One region of the Brucella sp. IR073 genome, then DNA from elsewhere that is predicted to be linked to it. Evidence: riboswitches for the same ligand, from Rfam matches in the RefSeq annotation. Region 1 holds a riboswitch; the other holds the start of a gene.

Region 1 (4,411 bases):
TTCCGACTTCGTCACCTTTTCGACATCGCTGGCCGTGCCGACGATATTGTAGGCGATGAGGTGCGGCAGGTGCGAAACGATGGCGAGCACCTGGTCGTGATGCTGCGGGTCCATCCGGTCCACCCGTGAGCCGCACGCCTCCCAGAAGGCGGAGAGCCTGGCGACGGCGTTCTCGTCGGTATTAGGCAGCGGCGTCAGGATGCACCAGCGCCCGGTGAAAAGCTCGGCGAAGCCCGCGTCCGGCCCCGAATATTCCGTGCCGGCAATCGGATGGCCGGGAATGAAGTGGACATTCTCAGGCAGTTCCGGCTGCATCTGCGCGATGACGGAGCCTTTGGTGGAGCCGACATCGCTGACGATGGCGCCCTCCTTGAGGCTACCGGCAATCTGCTTCGCCACCAGCCCGGACGATCCGACCGGCACCGAAACGATCACCAGATCGGCGTCTTTCCCGGCTTCCGCATTGTCTGTCGTGTAGCTGTCACCGAGGCCCAGCTCCTCCGCGCGGCCAAGCGTTTCCGCGCTACGGGTCGCAATGGCGATATGAGCCGCCAGCCCCTCGCGCCGGATCACCCGCGCCAGCGAGGAGCCGATCAGGCCGATGCCGACAAGCGCTATTTTGTCAAAATGAATGTCCGGCATGGTTTCACTTCAAAAATTCGGCAAGAGCGGCAACAACGCCGCGATTGGCCTCCTCCGGGCCGACGGTGAGACGCAGCGCATTGGGAAACCCATAGGAGGTGACCCGGCGCAGAATATAACCCCGCTCGGTCAGATAAGCGTCCGCCTTCTCAGCCGATTTCTCGGGATTTTCGTCAGGGAAATGGATGAGCAGGAAATTGGCGACCGAGGGCGTGACCTTGACGCCCAGCCCGGTCAGTTCTTCATGGAGCCAGGTCAGCCATTGCTCATTATAAGCGACCGCTTTTTCCATATGCGCCTTATCCTTGATAGCGGCGACACCCGCCGCGATGGCGGCGCTGTTCAGATTGAACGGCGCGCGCAGCCGGTCGATCGCATCGATGATGTGAACAGGCGCGTACATCCAGCCGATGCGGAGGCCCGGCAAGCCATAGACCTTTGAGAAGGTACGGATCATCACGACATTCTCGCTGGCCGATACCAGCTCCACCCCCGCCTCGTAATCATTGCGGCGGACATATTCGCAGTAGGCCGCGTCGAGCACCAGCAGCACATGTTTCGGCAGTCCGGCATGAAGGCGCCGCACTTCTTCGAAAGGCAGATAGGTGCCGGTCGGATTGTTGGGATTGGCGATGAAGACGGCCTTGGTCCGGGGCGTGACGGCGGCGAGAACCGCGTCGACGTCCACTCTCGCGTCCTTTTCTTTCACCGTGACAGGCGTTGCGCCCGCCGCGAGCGTCTGCACTTTATAAAGCAGGAAACCATGCTCGGTGATGATGGCTTCGTCGCCGGGCGCGAGATAGGCTTCCGCGAGATAGCCCAAAAGCTCACCCGATCCATTGCCGCACAGGATGTTGGCGGGGTTGAGGCCGTTCGCTTCGGCGATGGCCGTCTTCAGGACTTTCGATTGCCCGTCCGGATAGATGCCGAGGCCGGGCTCGACCGACCGGTAGGCCTCGATGGCATAAGGGCTCGGTCCCAGCGGCGATTCATTGGCCGAGAGCTTATAGACCTTCGCCGCGCCGGGTGTGCCTGCCTTGCCGGGAACATAAGCCGCGATATCGAGGACACCGGCTTTCGGAGTGGGACGGTCGAGCAAAGTCATGTGAACGATCCTGAAAAATAGCGCGCCACAATTTTTATTCGGCACATAATCTTATTCGAAAAGCCTGCAACTTTTCGGATCATGCTTTAGCCCATCGCTTCCATTGACGCAAAGGGGCAGGGAGCGTAAAAAGCGCTCTTAGCATGATTCCGGGACGTCGCACGCGTCCGGGTAAAATCATGCCGCTAGCGGAATTTGTGGTGATTTGGCCGGCCGGCTTGCAGCCACGTTAAACAACTTGCTAAAGTGGCCGATGGATACATGAATCCATTGGGGACCGGCCGGCGCTTATGCCCGCCGGTCTTTTTGTTTGGAGTAATGTGATGCCGATCAAGATACCCAATGAGCTTCCCGCCCGCGAAGTGCTGGTGCGCGAGGGTGTTGCCGTAATGGACGAGCGCACCGCGCTGCGCCAGGACATCCGCCCCCTGCAGATCGGGCTCTTGAATCTCATGCCGAATAAGATCCGTGCGGAAACGCAGTTTGCACGGCTGATCGGCGCTTCACCGCTGCAGGTGGAGTTGACGCTGGTGCGCATCGGCAATCACAAAGCCAAGAACACGCCGGAAGAACATCTCATCGCCTTCTACCAGACCTGGGAGGAGATCGCGGACCGCAAATTCGACGGCTTCATCGTCACCGGCGCACCTATCGAGCTTCTCCCCTTCGAGGACGTCGCTTATTGGGATGAACTCACACGCATTTTCGACTGGACGACAACCAATACCCATTCCGCCTTCTTCATCTGCTGGGGCGCGATGGCTGCCGCCTGGCATTTCCATCGCCTGCCGAAATACACGCTGGAGAGGAAGGCCTTCGGCGTGTTCCGGCACCGTAACAATGCGCCCGCCTCCCCCTATCTCGCCGGGTTTTCCGATGATTTCTCCATCCCTGTCTCCCGCTGGACCGAAGTGCGCGCCGGAGACATTCCGCTCGGATCGGGCCTCGATGTGCTGATAGAATCGGACGAGACCGGCCCCTGCCTGATAACCGAACCCACCGGCAACCGGCTCTATATGTTCAATCATATCGAATACGACTCCACCTCACTTAAGGAGGAGTATGATCGCGATGTCGCCGCCGGCGTGCCGGTTGAACTGCCGCACGGGTATTTTCCCGGCGACAACCCCCTGCATCCCCCGCTCAATCGCTGGCGCTCCCATGCGCATCTTCTCTTCGGCAATTGGATCAACCAGGTCTACCAGACCACCGAATATGACTTGGCAAAGATCGGAACCAATCGATGACCGTGCTGCGCCTGCTGCTCCTGAGCTTCGTCCTCGCTCCCCTGATGGCTGCGCCTGCCGCAGCGCAGGCCTCGCTGGCGACGCAGAAGGAGGTAAACGCCTTTCATCTCACCGATGATTTCCTGACCCGGATGGAAGCCGTGCAGGCGGAACTGCAGACGCTCAATCTGGCAGCGCAGGACGAAGAAGCGCCCACAGGACCCATAACGCTCGATTCGCTCACCGCAGGTGTCGAGAAAAGGCCCGATGTGATGGCGGTGCTCTCGAAGCATGGGGTTAAAGCGCGCGATTACATCGTCGGCTATTTCGCACTGATGGACAGCCTCGCCGCCGCCGAAGCGGAAAATGAGCCGCAACTGATCGATGAACTGCGCGACGTCAACCCTCAACACCTCGCCTTTGCGAAGCAATACAAGGCGCGGATACAGCAGCTTATTGGTGAATAGTGAATGGTGAATAGAGGACGAAGCGCCCCTATTCACCATTCATTATTTCACCACTCACTTCCGCAGCAGCCGCAGCGCATTCATCGTCACCAGCACCGTCGCGCCGGTATCGGCAAGGATCGCCGGCCAGAGCCCGGTGATTCCGATGATCGTCGTGCCGAAGAACACCACCTTCAGGCCCAGCGCAATGGTGATATTCTGGTGAATATTGCGCATGGTGCGCTTGGAGAGATCGACCATTTCGGCCACATCGCTCACCCGCCCGTGCAAGACAGCCGCATCCGCCGTCTCCAACGCCACATCCGTGCCGCCGCCCATGGCGATGCCGATGTCAGCAGCGGCGAGCGCGGGCGCGTCATTGATGCCGTCGCCGACCTTGGCGACAACAAGACCCTCGCGGCGCAATTCGCCGACGATCCGCTGCTTGTCTTCGGGCAGCAGCTCAGCCCGCGCTTCGATATCGAGTTCTCGCCCGATGGCCTCCGCCGTGCGCCTGTTATCGCCGGTCAGCATCACCGTGCGGATATCAGCCTCTTTCAGCCGCTTCAGGGCCGCCGCAGCATCGGCGCGCGGCTCGTCCCGCATTGCGATGGCTCCGGCAATACGGCCATCGGCGACGAGCACCGAGACGGTCTTACCCTCGTCATTGTAGGCCGCAATGCGGCGGGCGAGATCGTTGGGGAGCGCCGCCATCTCAGCCACCGCCTGCGGCGAGCCGAGAAACAGCTCCACCGCGCCAGCCCAGCCCGACACGCCCTTGCCGCCATGCGCCTTGTTATCCGTGACGGACATGCGCTCCAATCCGCGCGCCTCCGCCGCCGCGACGATCGCCACCGAGAGCGGATGGCTGGAGCCCGCACCGAGCGAGGCGGCGTAGCGCAGCACCTCCGCCTCGCTATTGGCGGCGGTCAGCACATCCGTCACCCGAGGCTTGCCCTCACTGAGCGTGCCGGTCTTGTCGAAGCAGGCGG
Region 2 (4,411 bases), on a different contig from region 1:
GCTCCTGCTCGCGCGAAAAAATCCGCGGCGTGCTGGAAGGCTTCACCGCGGAGGAAGTCGAAGACAGCATCGAAGACGGCAAAATCGCAGTCACCTGCGAATTCTGCTCGACGCGATATGAGTTCGATCCGGCTGAATTTGAGAAGAAGTGAATGGTGAATGGAAGTATGGTTATCGGTAAGCAATAACGATACTTCCGACTATTCACCGTCCACGATTCACTTCAATTCAACGTCCGCCGTTTGTCGGGCAGATCCAGCGAGAAGGCCGGAATTTCGATTTCGAAATCCTTGCCGCCTTCGCCCTGCATCTGATAGCGCCCGACCATCATCCCTGAGGGCGTGGATAAGGGGCAACCCGACGAATATTGATAGGAATCGCCGGGATCGAGCACCGGCTGCTCGCCGACGACGCCCGCGCCGTGGACTTCCTCGACGCGGCCGTTTTCATCCGTGATCCGCCAATGGCGGGAGCGCAACTGAACGGTTTCCTCCGAATTGTTCGCAATCGTTACCTTATAGCCGAAAACATAACGGTACTCGTCCGGGTCCGACTGCTCCTCCAGGTAGAATGGTTCCACGACGACTTCGATTTGCCGTGTGATTGCACGATACATTGAAATCTCCCCCGAGCTTTTGCAACCAGGAAGATATTGCCGAGTTGTAAGCGTTCGTCAACGCTAAAATAACACGCCTTCCGGGTAGCTTATCCGGCTGCCTGCAACGCCGCGTCGATATCTTCGAGAAGGTCGTCCACATCCTCCAGCCCAACGGAAAGCCGCAACATGCCATCGGTGATCCCCGCCTCCGCCCGCGCCTCTTCCGAGAGGTTCTTGTGCGTGGTGGTGGCGGGGTGGGTGATGAGGCTCTTGGCGTCGCCGAGATTGTTGGAAAGCAGGATCACTTCGAGCGCATTCTCGAATGCGAAGGCCGCCTTCTTGCCGCCCTTCAAATCGAAGGCGATCAGCGACGAACCGCCGCTCATCTGCCGGGCGATGATATCCGCCTGCGGGTGATCGGCGCGGCCCGGATAGATGACGCGGGCGACCTGGGTTTGCCCCGTCAGGAAATCGGCGATCTTGCCCGCGCTGTCCGTCTGCTGGCGCACGCGGATGGGCAGCGTCTCGAGCCCCTTCAAGAGGAGCCAAGAATTGAAGGGGCTGAGGCCCGGTCCGGTATGGCGGAAATATTCGTGTAAATTTTCGTCGATCCACTGCTTGTCGGAGAGGATCACGCCGCCAAGACACCGGCCCTGGCCGTCAATATGCTTGGTCGCGGAATAAACGACGATATGCGCGCCCAGTTCCAGCGGCTTCTGGAAAAGAGGCGTGGCGAAGACATTGTCGACGATCAGCTTGGCGCCTACCGAATTGGCGATCTCGGCAACTTTGGCGATATCGACCACTTCCAGCGTCGGGTTTGTCGGGCTTTCCAGGAACAGCGCGCGGGTATTGGGGCGGATAGCCCGCTCCCAGTTTTCGATCCTGGAGCCGTCGATCAGCGTGAAATCGACGCCATATTTCGGCAGCAGGGTTTCGATGACATAGCGGCAGGAGCCGAACAGCGCGCGTGCGGCGAGCACATGGTCGCCCGCCCTGACCTGACAGAGAATGGCCGCCGCCACTGCCGCCATGCCGGATGCCGTGGCGCGGGCATCTTCTGCGCCTTCAAGCGCGCACATGCGCTTTTCGAACATGTCCGTGGTTGGGTTGGCGTAGCGGGAATAGATGAAGCCGGGTTCTTCGCCCTTGAAGCGCGCTTCCGCCGCCTCCGCCGAGTCATAGACAAAGCCCTGCGTCAGGAAAATCGCCTCGGACGTCTCGCCGAAGCCCGAGCGCAGCGTGCCGCCATGGATGAGCTGCGTCGCGGGGCGGAAATTGCGGTTGGTCTTGTCAGTCATCGGGTCCACCTGCCAAATCTGGCCTCGCAGTATCGGACTGGAGGCCAATAAAAAACCGGCCTTGCGAAAACGCAAAAGGCCGGTGCGGGACCGTGGCCTCCTTTAGCGAATTCTTTAACGTGGCTGCAAGCCGGCCGGCCAAATCACCACGGGATAAGGATGCTTTAGTCCTGTTGAAGCCTTGCGTCAATCGGGCAGGTCGCTAAAGGTTCAAGCAATTAATTGTGCTGCGAAGGTGAGGCAGACGGCGCGGGGCAAGAGTGTAGTGAGGTGCGTATGACCAAGCGAAACGCAGGGATTTTGGCGGACGCCGATATAGCGGCATTGTTCGAGAGCGGAGCGCTTGCCGCGCCGAGGCCGCTCGACGCCGACCAGGTCCAGCCGGCAAGCCTTGACCTGAGATTGGGGCACAAGGCCTATCGCGTCCGCGCCTCCTTCATGCCGGGGCCCGGTACGCCCGTCATGGCCAAGCTGGACCGTTTGAAGCTGCACGAGATCGACCTGACGGCGGGCGCGGTGCTCGAGACCGGATGCGTCTATATCGTGCCGCTGCTGGAGGCGCTGGCGCTGCCCGCCGGCCTGTCCGCTTCCGCCAACCCCAAAAGCTCGACCGGCCGCCTCGACATCTTCACGCGCGTCATCGCCGATGGCGCGCAGGAGTTCGACAAGGTTCCCGCCGGCTATAACGGCCCGCTCTATCTCGAAGTCAGCCCGCGCACATTTCCCATCGTCGCACGCACGGGCTCGCGCCTGTCGCAGATACGCTTCCGCAGGGGCCGCGCTCAGCTGGACGAGGCCGAACTGCTTGCGCTCCACACAGCCGAAACGCTGGTCGCGTCCGAGACTCCCAATATCACCGGGGGCGGCATCGCGCTTTCCATCGATTTGACCGGCGGCAAGGATGGACTTGTCGGCTATCGCGGCAAGCATCACACCGCGGTGGTCGATGTAGACAAGCGCGCCGCGCATGACGTGCTCGATTTCTGGGAGCCGATCTATGACCGGGGGAGCGGCGAACTAGTGCTCGATCCGGATGAGTTCTACATCCTTGTCTCGCGCGAGGCGGTGCATGTGCCGCCGCTCTACGCCGCCGAGATGACGCCCTTCGACCCGCTCGTCGGCGAGTTCCGGGTGCACTATGCGGGCTTCTTCGATCCCGGCTTCGGCCACACCGCCGCCGGCGGCACCGGCAGCCGCGCCGTGCTGGAAGTGCGCAGCCATGAGGTGCCGTTCATCCTCGAGCACGGCCAGATCGTCGGCCGGCTGGTCTACGAGCATATGCTGGCGCGCCCGAAAGCGCTCTATGGCGCGGATTTGGGCTCGCATTACCAGGCGCAGGGGCTGAAGCTCTCGAAACATTTTCGGTAAGAGTGCGGTTCGCTGCTTGACAAGCACCGCCCTCTGGCGCGATTTAAAAGCGCTACGCTGCGTCGCGGGTATGATGTAATGGTAGCCTGTCAGCTTCCCAAGCTGAACGCGCGGGTTCGATTCCCGCTACCCGCTCCAGCAGCAGTGTCTTCCACAGTAAGGCGCAGTTCCCGAAGCGTGGCTTGGATCACGCGGCGTGTTTCGGCCTTCCATTTTGCCGTGGCCGATAATGCGCGTGCATCAATAGCGGGTCTCGCTGGCTGGCGCGCAGCAGCATCTTGACAGCATGGCTAATGGGAGCGCCCGCGCGGTAGTTCTTCCAGGTGCGAAGGCTGACGCCCAGAAAATCGGCTGCTTCGTTGTTGGAAAGGCCACACTCTTCCTGCCACCGGCATAGATCCTCCGACGTAAAGTCGCGCTGATCTTCTGCGATCTGAAAAAGGTGATAGGCATCAATCGCCAAATCCTCGCCTGCCCATTCCACCGTTGCGCCATAGTCCGTAACGGTAGCGGTTTTCCATACATCCGGGGCTTTAAGCGAGGCGAGAAGTTCGCCGCCAGTGGCAACCCAACCGACGAGATTGACCGTGGAAGCCGGGGCATTTTTCCATTGAATTTCCAGCGTCATGTTCGGCGCAGGCTTTACGCTTTCGATGCGCGGCATGTCCATCTTCGTTTCCTTTCTCAGGCGACGGGAAAGCGGGGATTTGTTCGGCTCCATTCAGCGGCGATCCTCGCCTTATTCTCACGCGCCCATTCAAGGGCGGTATCTTCCACCTTACGGGGCAGTTTGCCGCGTAGGATTTCCAGCGTGGCAATTTCCACCAGTGCATCTCCATCGGGTGTTAGGATGTGGAAATGAGGCGGCAGGTGATCATTCGCGTACACTCGAATGATGATGTTCCCGATTTGAACCAACTTGCCCATGCGCCGATCATTTTGATGAAATAAATATAGGGCAAATTATGCACCATGTAAAGATGCATACCAAGAGTTAGCCGCGTGATCCCAGCCGCCCATTTGGACGACCGGTTCATTCCACTCCGTCCAATAAGCGAAAATTAATTAAATATCTAAGCTTAACCAAATATCCTAATTTAATAAACTTATGGATTGCTCAATTAGAGATTTGGAATTCTAAATA

What was found. A riboswitch is a leader RNA that binds a small molecule or an ion and turns the genes downstream of it on or off. The one in region 1 is predicted to bind S-adenosylmethionine.
Region 2: another riboswitch for S-adenosylmethionine. It lies ahead of ACOWVG_RS00495 (O-succinylhomoserine sulfhydrylase); the one in region 1 lies ahead of ACOWVG_RS05905 (homoserine O-succinyltransferase).

The regions. Positions count from the first base shown of each region.
Region 1 covers NZ_JBAKHD010000002.1:438,651-443,061, reverse strand. The annotation lists gene ACOWVG_RS05915 (prephenate/arogenate dehydrogenase family protein) at 1-642, opposite strand, end outside; gene hisC (histidinol-phosphate transaminase) at 647-1,747, opposite strand; SAM riboswitch at 1,935-2,013, shown strand; gene ACOWVG_RS05905 (homoserine O-succinyltransferase) at 2,071-2,994, shown strand; gene ACOWVG_RS05900 (hypothetical protein) at 2,991-3,440, shown strand; partial or broken gene ACOWVG_RS05895 (heavy metal translocating P-type ATPase) at 3,495-4,411, opposite strand, start outside.
Region 2 covers NZ_JBAKHD010000001.1:98,041-102,451, forward strand. The annotation lists gene ACOWVG_RS00485 (Hsp33 family molecular chaperone) at 1-152, shown strand, start outside; gene apaG (Co2+/Mg2+ efflux protein ApaG) at 224-616, opposite strand; gene ACOWVG_RS00495 (O-succinylhomoserine sulfhydrylase) at 706-1,899, opposite strand; SAM riboswitch at 1,980-2,059, opposite strand; gene ACOWVG_RS00500 (2'-deoxycytidine 5'-triphosphate deaminase) at 2,176-3,267, shown strand; tRNA gene ACOWVG_RS00505 (tRNA-Gly) at 3,332-3,405, shown strand; gene ACOWVG_RS00510 (hypothetical protein) at 3,455-3,937, opposite strand; gene ACOWVG_RS00515 (DUF4160 domain-containing protein) at 3,952-4,194, opposite strand.